DNA from 3 places in the Streptomyces sp. R818 genome. Region 3 is predicted to be linked to each of the others. Evidence: riboswitches for the same ligand, from Rfam matches in the RefSeq annotation. Region 3 holds a riboswitch; each other region holds the start of a gene.
The links. Region 3 has a riboswitch for cyclic di-AMP ahead of N5I75_RS26385 (M23 family metallopeptidase). Riboswitches for the same ligand answer to the same signal wherever they lie in the genome.

Region 1: it holds a riboswitch for cyclic di-AMP, as region 3 does, so the genes downstream of both, N5I75_RS17560 (transglycosylase family protein) here and N5I75_RS26385 (M23 family metallopeptidase) in region 3, are expected to answer to the same signal.
Region 2: it holds a riboswitch for cyclic di-AMP, as region 3 does, so the genes downstream of both, N5I75_RS24670 (C40 family peptidase) here and N5I75_RS26385 (M23 family metallopeptidase) in region 3, are expected to answer to the same signal.

What each region holds. Positions count from the first base shown of each region.
Region 1 is NZ_JAOCNE010000006.1:258,617-263,509, forward strand. Features, by position in the region: gene N5I75_RS17545 (nucleoside triphosphate pyrophosphohydrolase) at 1-147, shown strand, start outside; gene N5I75_RS17550 (cytochrome P450 family protein) at 252-1,493, shown strand; gene N5I75_RS17555 (transglycosylase family protein) at 1,661-2,749, shown strand; cyclic di-AMP (ydaO/yuaA leader) riboswitch at 2,931-3,077, shown strand; gene N5I75_RS17560 (transglycosylase family protein) at 3,082-3,789, shown strand; gene eno (phosphopyruvate hydratase) at 4,048-4,893, shown strand, end outside.
Region 2 is NZ_JAOCNE010000010.1:133,573-138,465, reverse strand. Features, by position in the region: gene N5I75_RS24685 (RNA polymerase sigma-70 factor) at 1-250, shown strand, start outside; gene N5I75_RS24680 (C40 family peptidase) at 267-1,313, opposite strand; gene N5I75_RS24675 (hypothetical protein) at 1,615-1,968, shown strand; gene N5I75_RS24670 (C40 family peptidase) at 2,036-3,250, opposite strand; cyclic di-AMP (ydaO/yuaA leader) riboswitch at 3,259-3,444, opposite strand; gene pcrA (DNA helicase PcrA) at 3,685-4,893, shown strand, end outside.
Region 3 is NZ_JAOCNE010000011.1:380,427-385,319, reverse strand. Features, by position in the region: partial or broken gene N5I75_RS26395 (MBL fold metallo-hydrolase) at 1-165, opposite strand, end outside; gene N5I75_RS26390 (SGNH/GDSL hydrolase family protein) at 187-993, opposite strand; partial or broken gene N5I75_RS26385 (M23 family metallopeptidase) at 1,170-1,924, opposite strand; cyclic di-AMP (ydaO/yuaA leader) riboswitch at 1,930-2,116, opposite strand; gene N5I75_RS26380 (tyrosine-protein phosphatase) at 2,435-3,232, shown strand; gene N5I75_RS26375 (DUF6126 family protein) at 3,242-3,373, opposite strand; gene N5I75_RS26370 (helix-turn-helix domain-containing protein) at 3,375-4,010, opposite strand; gene N5I75_RS26365 (aspartate aminotransferase family protein) at 4,100-4,893, opposite strand, start outside.

The sequences.
Region 1 (4,893 bases), on a different contig from region 3:
CCGACCGGCGCGGGCATCGGCTACGAACTCCTCGCCCTGGCGCTGCGCGCGGAGGCGGAGGGCGTGGACCCGGAGACGGCACTCAGGGCGGCGGCGAGGACGTACCGCGCGGCGGTGCGTGTCGCGGAGGGGGTGGGGGAGGAGTAGGGGGCGGCTTCCAGCGCGGCCCCCAGCGCGGCCCCCTTGCGTACGGCTAGGTCACCCGCTCCGGATACCGTCGGAAGGTGACCGAAAGCCCCGCCCACGCCGACATGCCGGAACTCTTCACCTGGGAGTTCGCCAGCGACCCGTATCCCGCCTACGCCTGGCTGCGTGAGCACGCGCCCGTGCACCGCACCACGCTGCCGAGCGGGGTCGAGGCGTGGCTGGTCACGCGGTACGCGGACGCCCGGCAGGCCCTTGCCGACCAGCGGCTCAGCAAGAACCCGGCCCATCACGACGAGCCCTCGCACGCCAAAGGCAAGACGGGCATCCCGGGCGAGCGCAAGGCCGATCTGATGACGCACCTGCTCAACATCGACCCCCCGGACCACACCCGCCTCCGCCGCCTCGTCTCGAAGGCGTTCACCCCGCGTACGGTGGCCGAATTCGCACCCCGGGTGCAGGAGCTGACGGACGACCTCATCGACCGGTTCGCGGCGAAGGGCGAGGCCGACCTGATCCACGACTTCGCCTTCCCGCTCCCCATCTACGCCATCTGCGACCTGCTCGGCGTCCCGCGCGAGGACCAGGACGACTTCCGGGACTGGGCGGGCATGATGATCCGGCACGGGGGCGGACCGCGCGGCGGCGTCGCCCGGTCGGTGAAGAAGATGCGCGGCTACCTGGCCGAGTTGATCCACCGCAAGCGCCAGGAGCCCGGTGACGACCTCATCTCCGGCCTGATCCGCGCCTCCGACCACGGCGAGCACCTCACCGAGAACGAGGCAGCGGCCATGGCTTTCATCCTGCTGTTCGCGGGTTTCGAAACCACGGTCAACCTCATCGGCAACGGGACGTATGCCCTGCTCACGCACCCGGAGCAACGTGAGCGACTGCAACGCGGCCTTGCCGTGAACGACACCGCTCTCCTCGCCACCGCCGTCGAGGAGTTGCTCCGCTTCGACGGCCCCGTCGAGCTGGCGACCTGGCGGTTCGCGACCGAACCCCTCACCATCGGCGGACAGTCCATCGCCACCGGCGACCCGGTTCTCGTCGTCCTCGCCGCCGCCGACCGCGACCCGGCGCGGTTCGCGGAGCCCGACACGCTCGACCTCTCCCGCCGCGACAACCAGCACCTCGGCTACGGCCACGGCATCCACTACTGCCTCGGCGCGCCCCTCGCCCGCCTGGAGGGACAGGCCGCCCTGGCAACGCTCCTGACGCGTCTTCCGGACCTCCGGCTCGCCGAGGACCCGGCCGAACTGCGCTGGCGCGGCGGGCTCATCATGCGCGGACTGCGCACGCTGCCAGTGCAGTTCACCCCCGAGCGCACCCGGGCGCACACCCACTGAACCTGACAGTTTCTCAACTTCGTGACTTTCACGTGATCTACGCTGCATCGACTTGTGACAAGCGTTCGAGTCCCGCTACGTTCACCAGTCATCGCGACACAGGCACAACCGGCACCACTCCCGCCACTCCTGTCGCGTGCTGCATCAGTCTCGCGAAAGGCAACCGCATGCTCTCCGGGAACGGTCGTCACCGTCGCCCTCGTCAGGCCCCCGCTCTGGTCGTCGCCGCCGGTGTCACCGGCAGCGCCATCGCGATCCCGCTGCTCGCGGCGACCGGCGCGAACGCCGCCTCCGCCACCACCTGGGACAAGCTCGCCGAGTGCGAGTCCGGCGGGCAGTGGAGCCTCGACGCGGGGGACGGCTACTACGGCGGACTGCAGGTGTCGCAGGAGACGTGGGAGCAGTACGGGGGCCTCGACTACGCCCCGAGCGCCGACGAGGCCAGCAGATCGCAGCAGATAGCCGTCGCCGAGAAGGCGCTCCAGGCCAAGGGGCCCGGCGTCTGGCCGAGCTGCTCCCTCGTGGCCGGTCTGACGCAGAGCGACGACGCGGCCGAGGTGGACCCGGGGGTGAGCGCCTCGCCGCGCCCGTCCGGCCTCGCCCAGTCGCCGCCGGACGCCTCCGGCTCGGCGCGCTCCTCGGATGCGTCGGCCTCGTCGAGTTCGTCCGGCTCCTCGGACACGTCGGGCTCTTCGGACGCGTCGGACTCCGCAGACTCCTCGGACTCCACAAGAGAGAAGAGTCACCAGGACTCGGGCGCGAGTGACGCGTCCGGCGCCGATGAGTCGAGCGCGGTCGGCGGCGACGGATCCGGCTCCGAGGACGGTGGGACGCCCGCCGCGTCTGACACCCCGTCGGCCGGAGCCACCGCCGATACCCGCGGTGACAAGGCGGGCGACGAGCCGAGCGGCACCGCCGAAGGTGACAACTCGGGCAAGTCCGGCCAGACGGACGCCACTTCCACCGTCGACCCGGACGCGTCCTCCGCCGGCCGCCACCGCGGCGACCGCGCCGCCGACGACACCGCCGTCTCCCGCCAGAGTGAGGGTCGTCACGCCTCCCGCGAGGAAGTCCGCTCCGAGGCCGCGTACACGGTCCGCTCCGGCGACAACCTGACGGACATCGCGGACGCGCAGAACATCGACGGAGGGTGGAATGCCCTCTATGACCTCAACAAGAAGACGGTCGGCGCCGATCCGGACCTCATCCTTCCTGGTCAGAGTCTGGATCTTGGCCTCGAAACGGATGAAAAGTAACTGAAAATTGGGGCGGGTTGAGGCGCCTATGTCCGCTTTTGCGAGAGTGAGACATGAGTCTCAAACACCCTGATCGTCTTTGAAATCGGGCGGATCGACTGCTTAACGTCGTCACCGCTCGCCACAGCGGGCCCCGACGGACGTCACGCCGAATCCTGCCAACGTCCGTACGGGAACAGTCGACGCGTAAGCGCCGTAGGCAGGAGCGGGGGACCCAAGGTAAGTGCCGGGAAACCGGCTTGGGGTTAAGCCGCGCACTAGGTTGCGCGCCGGACACTCACTGGTCCGCACCCGACAGCTCACCTCGTAGGCGTCGGTGAGGGGATTCCTTCATGCTGCTTTCCAGCAAGGGCAAGCACCGCCGCCCGTCCAAGGCCGTCCGTGTCGCCACGCTCGCCGGTGTCGCCGGTGCCGCCGTCGCCGTTCCGCTGATGGGTGCCACGGGCGCCTCCGCCGCCTCCACCTCCGAGTGGGACCAGGTCGCCTCCTGCGAGTCCGGCGGCAACTGGTCGATCAACACCGGCAACGGCTACTACGGCGGTCTGCAGTTCTCCGCCTCGACGTGGGCCGCGTACGGAGGCACCGCCTACGCGTCCTCCGCCGACCAGGCGTCCAAGGCGCAGCAGATATCGGTCGCCGAGAAGGTCCTCGCCTCGCAGGGCAAGGGTGCCTGGCCGAGCTGCGGTGTGGGCCTGTCCGGCGCCTCCACCGGCAACTCCGCTCCGGTCGAGTCGCAGTCCTCGCAGCAGCCGCAGCAGCAGGAGCGCTCGGAGTCCTCGACGACGACCCGCTCGCAGCCGCGTCAGCAGCCGCAGCAGCAGGCTCAGCCGCAGCAGGAGACCAAGAAGGACACCGTCACCACCCCGACCGGCAAGAAGGTCGAGAAGGGCGACGGCGAGTACAAGGTCGTCACCGGCGACACCCTCAGCAAGATCGCCGAGGCGCACGGCACCAACTGGCAGAAGGTGTTCAAGCTCAACAAGGACATCGTCGCCGACGCCGACCTGATCTACCCGGGTCAGCAGCTGCACCTCAAGTAAGACCCTTGGAGCACGACGACTCGGCATCGGCGGATGCCGGGCCGGCGCTCGCAACGGCCGCTCGCTCCGGCGACCCCCGTTCCGCCGCATCTGCGCGGCGGAACGGGGGTCGCCGTCTTTGTTCCGTTAAGAAACATTTCGCTATCGGCGTTGTCCACAACACGGGCGGTCGACTGGCTGATGCCCCTGGGCCGGTTAGGCTCAGGGTGCGGGCCACGCCGTCCGCACAGTTGTGTCACATCCCAGAAGGAGATGCTCGTGCCGTCCATCGACGTCGTCGTAGCCCGGGAAATCCTGGACTCCCGAGGCAACCCCACGGTCGAGGTCGAGGTCGGCCTCGACGACGGCAGCACGGGTCGTGCTGCTGTCCCGTCGGGCGCCTCCACCGGTGCCTTCGAGGCCATCGAACTCCGTGACGGTGACCCCAACCGTTACCAGGGCAAGGGCGTCGAGAAGGCCGTCCTCGCCGTCATCGAGCAGATCGGCCCGGAGCTGGTCGGCTACGACGCCACCGAGCAGCGCCTGATCGACCAGGCGATGTTCGACCTGGACGCCACCGACAACAAGGGCTCGCTCGGCGCCAACGCCATCCTGGGCGTCTCCCTCGCCGTCGCGCACGCCGCGTCCGAGGCCAGCGACCTGCCGCTCTTCCGCTACCTGGGCGGTCCGAACGCGCACCTGCTGCCCGTCCCGATGATGAACATCCTGAACGGCGGGTCGCACGCCGACTCCAACGTCGACATCCAGGAGTTCATGATCGCCCCGATCGGCGCGGAGTCCTTCTCCGAGGCGCTGCGCTGGGGCACCGAGGTCTACCACACCCTCAAGAAGGTGCTGAAGACCAAGGGCCTGTCCACCGGCCTCGGCGACGAGGGCGGCTTCGCCCCGAACCTGGAGTCGAACCGCGCCGCGCTCGACCTCATCCTCGAGGCGATCAAGGAGGCCGGTTACGTCCCCGGCCAGCAGGTCGCGCTCGCGCTCGACGTCGCCGCCTCCGAGTTCTACAAGGACGGCGTGTACGAGTTCGAGGGCAAGCAGCGCTCGGCCGCCGAGATGACCGAGTACTACGCCGAGCTGGTCGACGCGTACCCGCTCGTCTCCATC
Region 2 (4,893 bases), on a different contig from region 3:
ACAGGCCACCCTCGCCCCGGTCGTCGGCGTCCCGGACGTGACGGAGGTGCTCGGCAGGTTCGCCGCCACCGGTGTCTCTGCCGAACCGACCCGGATCAACGGGGCCCCGGGCCTCAAGCTCCGCGTCGGCGGTGAACTCGTCGCCGCACTCGCGATCCGCATCGACGACGGTCTCGTCACGGGGCTCTACGCCGTCCGCAACCCGGAGAAGCTGTCGAGGGTGGAGCGGGAGACGCCCGTCAGTCGCTGAAGCGGCGGGTCCGCCCTCACGCCACCCGCGTTGCCCCCACGAACGGCATCTGGTCGATCGGCGCGATCCGCACCGGCGCACTCGGGTTCGGGGCGTGGATCATCTGGCCGTCGCCGATGTAGAGGCCGACATGGCTGATCCCGGAGTAGAAGAACACCAGGTCACCGGGGCGGAGCTGAGAGCGCGGTACGCGCGTGCCCGCGTCGATCTGCGCGTAGGTCGTGCGCGGCAGCGAGACGCCCGCCGCCCGGTACGCGGCCTGCGTGAGCCCCGAGCAGTCGAACGCGTCCGGGCCCGTGGCGCCCCATACGTACGGGCTGCCGAGCGCGCCCCGCGCGAACGAGATCGCCGCCGCCGCACGGGAGCCGGCCGCCTCGGCCGTGCTCGCCGCACCCCGGACGTCCGACCGCGAGGCCCGGTCGGAGGCGCCCGTCGCCCGTGCCCGGTCCGCCGGTGTCAGCCGGGCGAGCAGCGCACGCGCCTCCGCCAGCTTCCCCGTCACCGTCTTCTTCTGCTTCCTCAACTCCGCCTGCTTGGCGCGGAGCACGGCGAGCGATCCGTCCGCCTGCGTGCGCAGCTGGTCGATCTCGCGCAGCTCCTTGCGGACGCGCGCGATCGTGGACGCCTGCCGTGTGCCGACGCGGTCCGCCATCGACGCCCGGTCGAGGTAGCGGTCGGGGCTCGAGGAGAGGAGGAGCTGGACGGACGGGTCCACGCCGCCCGCGCGGTACTGGGCCGCCGCGACCGCGCCGAGGCGCCGGCGCTGGGAGTTCAGGGAGTCGGTCCTGCGCGACGCCTCGTCCTGCAGCGCGGACACCTGCTCGCGGGCCTGCCCGGCCCGCTCCTTCGCGCCGTTGTACTTCTCGGTGGCGACCTCCGCCTCCTGGTAGAGCCGGTCCACCTTCGTCTTCACCTGGGCGGGGGTGAGGTCCGGCTCCGCGTGCGCCGCGCCGCCGTCGAGGGCGGTGACGGACGCCGCCGAGGCGAGGGCGAGGGTGGCCGCGGTGCGGACCGTACTGCCATTGAGCGAACGCTTGCGGGGCCTGCGATGCGCTGCCGGCACGAAGTGCCACGTCCTTCCGGTCGTACTGCCGCCTGCTCGCACGTCCGGCGGCGACCCGCACAGGGGGAGCGGGTCGCCGCCGGACCTCTTCTCGGCGGTGGTGTCCGGCTGCCGCCCCTGGCCCGGGCGGCGGTGGGGAGCCGGTCACCTGAGCAAGGACGCTAAACCTCGGCGTCACGGGTCGGCCGCGCATTGTTCGCAACTGCCCCCTTTGTTGCGGGTGGTGGCGGAGAGTGACAGCCCGCTGTCCGGCACCGCCCGCTGTCGGAGCGCGACAAGCACCCCATTAGGCTCCGCAACCATGGACGTACTCATCCATTTCTTCGTCGGCCTGCACATCATCGGCATCGCCGCGCTGCTCGGCGGCTTCCTCACGCAGATGACGGCGCTGGGCCGGGGCGAAGCCCGGTTCAACAAGGCGATGCTGCACGGCGCCCTGACCATGCTGGTGACCGGTGTCGCCCTCGTCGGCCTCAACCAGGCCGACGACAACACCGTGAACAACATCAAGATCGGCGTGAAGCTGGCGATCCTGGTCGTCATCCTCGGCATCGTCTACGTGAAGCGGGACGAGGAGAAGGCGGAGAAGGGCCTGTTCGCGGCCGTCGGCGGGCTCACCCTCGCCAACATCTTCATCGCCGTGCTCTGGACCTGAGCCCCGCACGTGCTCCGGGGCCGGGGGCCGGGCGGTGCCGCACCGCCCGAACCCGGCCCGGCCGGTGTCAGGCGGGCCGCACGACGCTGTGGATCGAGGACGTGCCGTCGTAGTAGATCGACTCCTCGCGGACGTACGCGCCCGGCTTCGGCGCGTGGATCATCATGCCGTCGCCGAGGTAGAGACCGACGTGGCTGATGTCGTCGTAGAAGAAGACCAGGTCACCGGGTTGGATGTCGGAGAGCGCGACCGTCGTGCCGAACTCCACCTGGTCCCAGGTGGTGCGCGGCAGCGAGATCCCGGCGGCCTTCCACGCCGCCTGGGTGAGCCCCGAGCAGTCGTACGAGTCCGGGCCCGTGGCCCCCCACACGTACGGCTTGCCCTCCTGGGCCTTGGCGAAGGCGAGCGCCTGCGCCGCCTTGGCCGCGTAACCGGACGAGGTGCTGCCGGAGGAGTCCGACCCCGTCGAGCCCGATCCCGTGGACCCCGTGGCCCCCGTGGACCCGGCGCCCGAGTCGGCCTGCTCCTGGGCCGCCGCCTCCTCCGCCGCCTTGCGCTCGCGCTCCTCCTCGGCCTTCTGCTTCGCCGCCAGCTCGGCGGCCTGTCTGCGGGCCGCCTCCTGCTTCTTCTTCTCGATCGCGGCGAGCCGCCGCTTCTCCTCCGCGGTCAGCTTGGAGAGCAGCTCGCGCGCGTCGGAGAGCTTCGACTGCACGCTCTGCTTCGACGTCCGGAGATCGGTCTGCGAAGAGGTGAGCTGACGCAGGTTCTCCTGCGCCTCGGTGCGTTTCTTCGCGGTCGCCCGCTGCTGCTCCTGGTAGTCGTCGACGGCCTTTTTCTGGTCGGCCGTCATACGGCTGAGCAGCCGGTCCTGCGCGAAGTAGTCCTCGGGATCGTCCGCGAGGAGCATCGTCGCGGTGTCGCTCATCCCGCCCGTCCGGTACTGCTCGGCGGCGAACCGGCCCAGCTCCTGGCGGGCCGTGTTCATCTGGTCGGTCCGCTTCGCGATGTCGTCGAGGAGCCTGTCGACCTGCCGCTTCTTGCTGTCGGCCTGCTCCTTGGCGGCGTTGTACTTCTGCGTGGCGGTCTCGGCCTGCCGGTACAGGCTGTCGACCTTCTTCTGCACCTCTTCGAGGCTCGGCCTCGCCGGCGCGGGCGCTGCCTGCGCGGTCTGCGAGAGCAGGGCGACCGAGGTGAGGGCGGCGGTCGTGATCCCGACCGCGGGGGTGGTGCGCAGGCCACCGGTCATCCGGGAGCGCGTGCGCGGCTTGCGGTGCGACGCCAAGGCTGGCGACTCCTTCCGTGGTCCGCCTACCGGGTTAGCTGTCGGGTTCGGGCGTACGGAAGGCTGCCCTACGGCCTGCTGCCCGCTGTCGATGCCGCTGACATCGACGACGGGCCTTCGGGCCGATTCACCCCAAGGTCGGTGGGTCCCCGGTTCCCTGCCTCACGGCGTACGGGACTCGGCGGGGGCTGCCCGCTCGCCGCGGCGCTCGCGGTCGTGGGGACGGACGGCCCGCGCAGCACCGTAGCCAACTCGTGTTGCTGCTGTGAAGGACGTTGTTCGATATGCCCGATACATTTTCGTGACCTTCGGCATACGCGGGTGGCTCCACGCGCGCGTGGAGCCGCCTTTCGCCGTGACGTTGACGACAGCGGGGCGCGGTGTCCGGAAGGAGGGGGCGGCGTGTCAGTGGGGCGGCCTAGACTCGTACGGCGATGAGCAGCCTCTTTGACGACAGCTTCCTGGCGGGCCTCCAGAACCGGACCGATGGGCCCCCGCCGCCGCCCGACAGCGAGCACGAAGGACCGGAGCCCGAGCCGATCCCGGACGACCTGTTCGGCGGGAAGTTCGACGCGCCCCCGGCCAGGGACGCGTACTACCGCGGCGGCGCGCCCCGCCCGGCGCTCGACCCGGCGGCGCTGCTCGAGGGGCTGAACGAGAACCAGCGGGCGGCCGTCGTGCACGGCGGCTCGCCCCTGCTCATCGTCGCGGGCGCCGGTTCCGGCAAGACCCGCGTCCTCACCCACCGCATCGCCTACCTCCTCGCCGAGCGCGGCGTGCACCCCGGCCAGATCCTCGCGATCACCTTCACCAACAAGGCCGCGGGCGAGATGAAGGAGCGCGTCGAGTCCCTGGTGGGCCCGCGGGCCAACGCGATGTGGGTCTCCACCTTCCACAGCGCCTGCGTGCGCATCCTGCGCTGCGAGTCGAAGAAGCTCGGCTTCACGTCGTCGTTCTCGATCTACGACGCCGCCGACAGCAAGCGGCTCATGGCCCTGGTCTGCCGCGACCTGGAGCTGGACCCGAAGAAGTTCCCGCCGAAGTCCTTCAGCGCCAAGATCTCGAATCTGAAGAACGAGCTGATCGACGAGGAGGACTTCGCCAAGACCGCCGCCGACGGCTTTGAGAAGTCCGTCGCCCAGGCGTACGCGATGTACCAGTCGCGGCTTCGTGAGGCCAACGCCCTCGACTTCGACGACCTGATCATGACGACGGTCAACCTGCTGCGCGCGTTCCCCGACGTCGCCGAGCACTACCGCCGCCGCTTCCGCCACGTCCTGGTCGACGAGTACCAGGACACCAACCACGCGCAGTACGCCCTCGTGCGCGAGCTGGTCGGGCCCACGGAGGGGGAGGACGCCGACCCCGCCGAGCTGTGCGTCGTCGGTGACGCGGACCAGTCGATCTACGCGTTCCGCGGCGCCACCATCCGCAACATCCTCCAGTTCGAGGAGGACTACACGGACGCGACGACGATCCTCCTGGAGCAGAACTACCGCTCCACCCAGACGATCCTCGGCGCGGCCAACGCGGTCATCGAGCGCAACGAGTCGCGCCGCCCCAAGAACCTGTGGACCAACGCGGGCGCGGGCTCCCAGATCACCGGCTACGTCGCGGACACCGAGCACGACGAGGCGCAGTTC
Region 3 (4,893 bases):
CTCCGGGTTCTGGAACTGCCCGTCGGCGAAATTCGGCGACCTGCGGATCCGTGCAAGGCGGGCGCCCGTGGCCTCGGCGCCGAAGGCTGCGGGCTGCAGGGAGCGCAGCCCGGGAGTCAGGGAACGTGGCACAGCGCCTCCCGTTGATCGATCAGGGTGTTCCATTATGTGCCGCGGGCACGGAGGTCAGGAGGCGGACTCCAGATGCGCCTTGATGAGGTGCGGGTCCAGGAAGCCCTTGGCCGTCACGCGGTCCCCGGAGGACTCGCCGCGCAGCCTGCGCCCGATCCACGGCACCAGGAACTCGCGGGCCCAGTGGATGTCGTCGCGGCGCACCGCGAACGTGCCGCGCGGCGGGAGGAGCGGCCACGCCTGCTCGGGGTCGGCGGGCACGTCGAGGCCGAGCGCCTGGGCGGCGCGCAGGGCGACGCGGGTGTGGCCCTCGGCGGAGAGGTGCAGACGGTCCTCGTCCCAGGCCCTGCGGTCCTGCACGGACTTGAGGGACCACAGGTCGAGCACGGGGCAGCCGTAGCGGTCGGCGATGGCGCGTACGTGCATGTTGTACGTGGCGATCTTGCCGCGCAGGTGCTTGAGGACGGCCACGTCGCGGGTGTCGAAGCCGGTGGCGACCATGACGGTCCCGGCGGCGTCGGCGAGCCGGGCGACGGCCTTCTCGAACCGCTCGGCCACGTCGTCCGGGTCGGTGCCGGGCCGGATGATGTCGTTGCCGCCCGCGACGATCGTGACGAGGTCCGGGGCGAGCTCGACGGCCTTCGGGACCTGGTCGGCGACGATCTGGTCGATGAGTTTGCCGCGTACGGCGAGGTTCGCGTAACTGAAGGTGTCCTCGGGAACGCGGTCGTCGAGGAGGACGGCGAGCCGGTCGGCCCACCCGACGAAGGACCCGTCGGGGCCGGGGTCGCCGACGCCCTCGGTGAAGCTGTCCCCCACGGCCGCGAAGGACCGAATCGTTCCGCCGGCCGCTCCGCTGATCGTCGCGCTGACCGTTCCGCCGCTGAGTGCTCTCGATTCGTTTGCCACGACCACACATCTTTCACCTTCGGGTGTGACCTACGCGATCGTAACCAGGGGTTGACGAGGGGTGAGAAAACACACTCGGCGCCCGGGGAATAACCCCGGGCGCCGAAGAACACGCAGGTGCGGTGGTGTCAGATGCTGACGCCGTGGCCGCGCAGGTAGGCGACCGGGTCCACGTCGGAGCCGTAGTTCGGGGACGTGCGGATCTCGAAGTGCAGGTGCGGCCCGGTGACGTTGCCGGTCGAGCCGGACAGGCCGATCTGCTGGCCGGCGGTCACGGTCTGCCGGCGGAGACGCCGAGGGACGACATGTGGGCGTACTGCGAGTAGTGGCCGTCGGCGTGCTGGATGACGACCTCGTTGCCGTACGCGCCGTCCCAGCCGGCCGAGACGACGGTGCCCGGGCCGACGGCCTTGATGGCGGTGCCGGTGGGCACGACGAAGTCGGTGCCGGTGTGGTAGCCGCTGGACCACATCGAGCCGGAGGCGTGGTAGGCCGTGCCGGTCGAGCCGTCGACGGGCTTGACCCAGCCGGAGCTGTTCGTGGTCGTGCTCGTGGCGGTCGTGGTGGAGGCCTTCTGCCCGGCGCCGTTCAGCGTGAGCTTCATGCCGGGCTTGATGCGGTTCGCGTCCGAGCCGACGACGCTCTTGTTGGCCTCGTACAGCTTCTTCCAGCCGCCGTCGACCTTCTGCACGTCGGCGATCTTGGAGAGCGTGTCACCGGACTTGACCGTGTAGGTCTGCGCGGTGGTGTCGCCGGTCGCCGCGTGGGCGCCGGCGGCGCCGATCAGCGGCAGGGCGAGCGCGGCCCCGCCGGCCGAGACGACGGCGGCGGCGCGGGTGATGCGCTGGGTCTTCGAGCGACGGTGCTTTCCCTGAGCGGGCATGCCGGTCTTCCTCTCCGTCGCCTACGAGGTGAGCTGTCGGGTTCGGGCTGGAGCTGCCCGGCCGCGCCCCGGTGCACGGGACACGGCTTCACCCCTAGCCGCATGGGGGAATTCCCTGGCGGCGTTCTGCCTGTGGGTCCCCCGCTCCTGCCGTCACGGGTCGTTGTACGGGAATCCGGGCGGCGGCAGGATTAGGCGTTCCGTCCGGAGTGAATGGTGACCGTAATGCAGTGGCAAAGGCGGCGACAAACAGCGAATTCGCCGGAGGGCCCGATTTCTTGATCGTCTAAGGGTTTCCTGTGTCACCCAGCGTCAATGGGGGACCTTTTCCGCCGTTGCGCCGCTTAGGAATTCCGCAGAATGCAATGCCGGTTGATCGCCACGGACGGTCACGGTTATGAGCCTGCTCACCCTTCCCGTCGGGGTGTGCCTCGCGGGCCGTGTCGTATCGTCTGACCGGCGCCCGCTGACACGAGCAACGCGGGCGCATTCGACCCGGGAGGAGCCCCCGTGACGCAGCACGTCCCGTCCACCGAGCCCGAGCTGACCGGAGTGCGCAACTTCCGTGACGTGGGCGGCCTTCCGACCGTGGACGGCCGGCGCGTGCGTCCGGGTGTGCTCTACCGCAGCGGCCACCTCGCCCACGCCACCGCCGAGGACGCCGCGTTCCTCGCCGGGCTGAACCTGCACACAATCTTCGACTTCCGCAACGACGCGGACCGGCGCCTCGACGGCGCCGACGTCGAACTGCCCGGCGTGCGCAATGTGAACCTGCCGCTGACCGACCCGGCGGACGGCGCCGAGTTCTGGAAGATGGTGCGCGACGGGAACATAGACCAGCTGCGTTCCCTGCTCTCCGAGGGCCGCGCGGCCAATCGCATGATCACCTCGTACCGCGCGATCATCTCCGGGCGCACCGCCGAGCACAGCCGCGTCCTGCACGCGCTCGCCGAGGACAGCGTGCCCGCGCTCATGCACTGCGCGGCGGGCAAGGACCGCGCGGGTCTGTCGATCGCCGTGACACTGCTCGCGGTCGGCGTCGAGCGGGACGCCATCGAGGCGGACTACCTGGAGTCGAACGCCAAGCACCGCCGCTACAAGGTGCGGCGCAGCGGCACCACGGCCGACACCTACTCCCCCGAGGTCATGGAGCTGCTCGGCCCGCTCTTCGACGCCCGCGCCGACTATCTGCGCGCGGCGTTCGAGACCATCGAGGAGACCTGGGGCACGACGGACCGCTACTTCGAGGAGGGGCTCGGGTTCGGCGCGGCCGACCGCGACCGGCTGCGCGAGCGCCTCCTCGACTGAGAAGAGCCCCTACTGGTTCGCGCCCAGCGTGAAGAGCATGTAGATGAAGGCGGCCAGGGCGTGGCCCGCGAAGACGTAGACGAGGACCCGCACCCAGATGCCGCGGGGCAGCTTGTCCTCGATGTTCCGGTTCTCAGCCATGTCAGACCTCTCGGGCCTCTCGGGTCGGGCCGGCCGCCGGGCCGAGGCACAGCGCGGCGGTGGGGCTCTGCAACAGGGTGTGGACGAAGAGGAGCTCGGCCCCGCCCCGGTCCGCGGCGGCGATCCGGTGCGGGGTGAGCGAGTCGAAGTGGGCGCTGTCACCGGGTTCCAGCCGGTAGGACGTGTCGCCGAGGCGCAGGTCGAGCCGGCCTTCGAGGGCGTAGAGCCACTCCTCGCCGGGGTGGACGCGGACGATGTCGCCCTGCGAGCCGTACGGCACGTGGACCCGCAGGGCCTGCATGCCGCGCCCCGGGGAACCGGCCTGGAAGTAGGTCCAGCCGCCGGCCTCGGTGGCCTCCATGGCGTCGGCACGGACCACGGCGTCACGGTCGGCGGGGGTCTCGCCCAGGAGTTCGGAGACCGTCGTACCGTAGATGCGGGCGAGCGCGAGCAGCATCGGCAGCGACGGCTGGCGCCGGCCCGTCTCCAGGCGGGACAGATGCGCGGGTGAGAGCCCCGCGGAGCGGGCGGCGGCCTCCAGGGTGAGGGCCGCGCGGCGGCGCAGGGCGCGCAGCTGGGGTGCGACGGCGGGCAGCTCGGCGGGGGCCGGAGCCTCCTCCGGCAGGGCAGGGCTCATACTCCGATTGAGCCAGAGCCCTGCCCGAGAGGCAAATTTCTTGCCTCAGAGACAAACTCGCCTTTGAAACAGACCGTGCAGGGCACCGGCTACCTGTTGGCGACCGCCTGCTTGATCAGTGTCCTGCCGAAGTCCCACATCAGGCCACCGCCGCTGTGCGCGTCGTCCATCACAGCCGTGAACGCCTCCACGAAGCGGTCGACGTCGGCCTCGTCGATCACCAGTGGCGGGATCAGCTTGATCACTTCGAGGTGGTCGCCGGAGACCTGCGTCAGGATGCGGTGCTTCTGGAGCAGCGGCACGACCACCATCTGCGCGAACAGGCCCTTGCGCGCGGCCTGGAGCATGGCCCAGCGGCTGCGCAGCTTGAGCGACTTGGGCCGGCCGAACTCGATGCCGATCATGAGGCCGCGCCCGCGCACGTCGCTCAGCAGCTCGTACCGGTCGATCAGCGCGGTGAGCTTGGCGGCGAGCAGTTCGCCCATCACGCGCGCGTGGGCCACCGTCTCCTCGTCCTCCATGACGGAGAGGACGGCGAGGCCCGCCGCCATGGCCTGCGCGTTGGCGCCGAAGCTCGCGGAGTGGACCAGGACGCGGTCCATGGACGAGTAGACCTTCTTGAAGATCCAGTCCTTGCCGATGGTCGCGCCGACGGGCACATAGCCGCCGGAGAGCGCCTTCGCCACGCAGACGAGGTCGGGCTCGACGCCGTCCTCGTGCTGGTAGGCGTAGAAGTCGCCGGTGCGGCCGAGCCCGGTCTGCACCTCGTCGGCGATGAGCAGCGCCTTGTGCTTGTGGAGCAGCTCCTGTGCGGCGCGCAGGTAGCCGGGCGGTGCCTCGTGCACGCCCTTGCCCTGGATCGGCTCGACGATGAGCCCGGCGA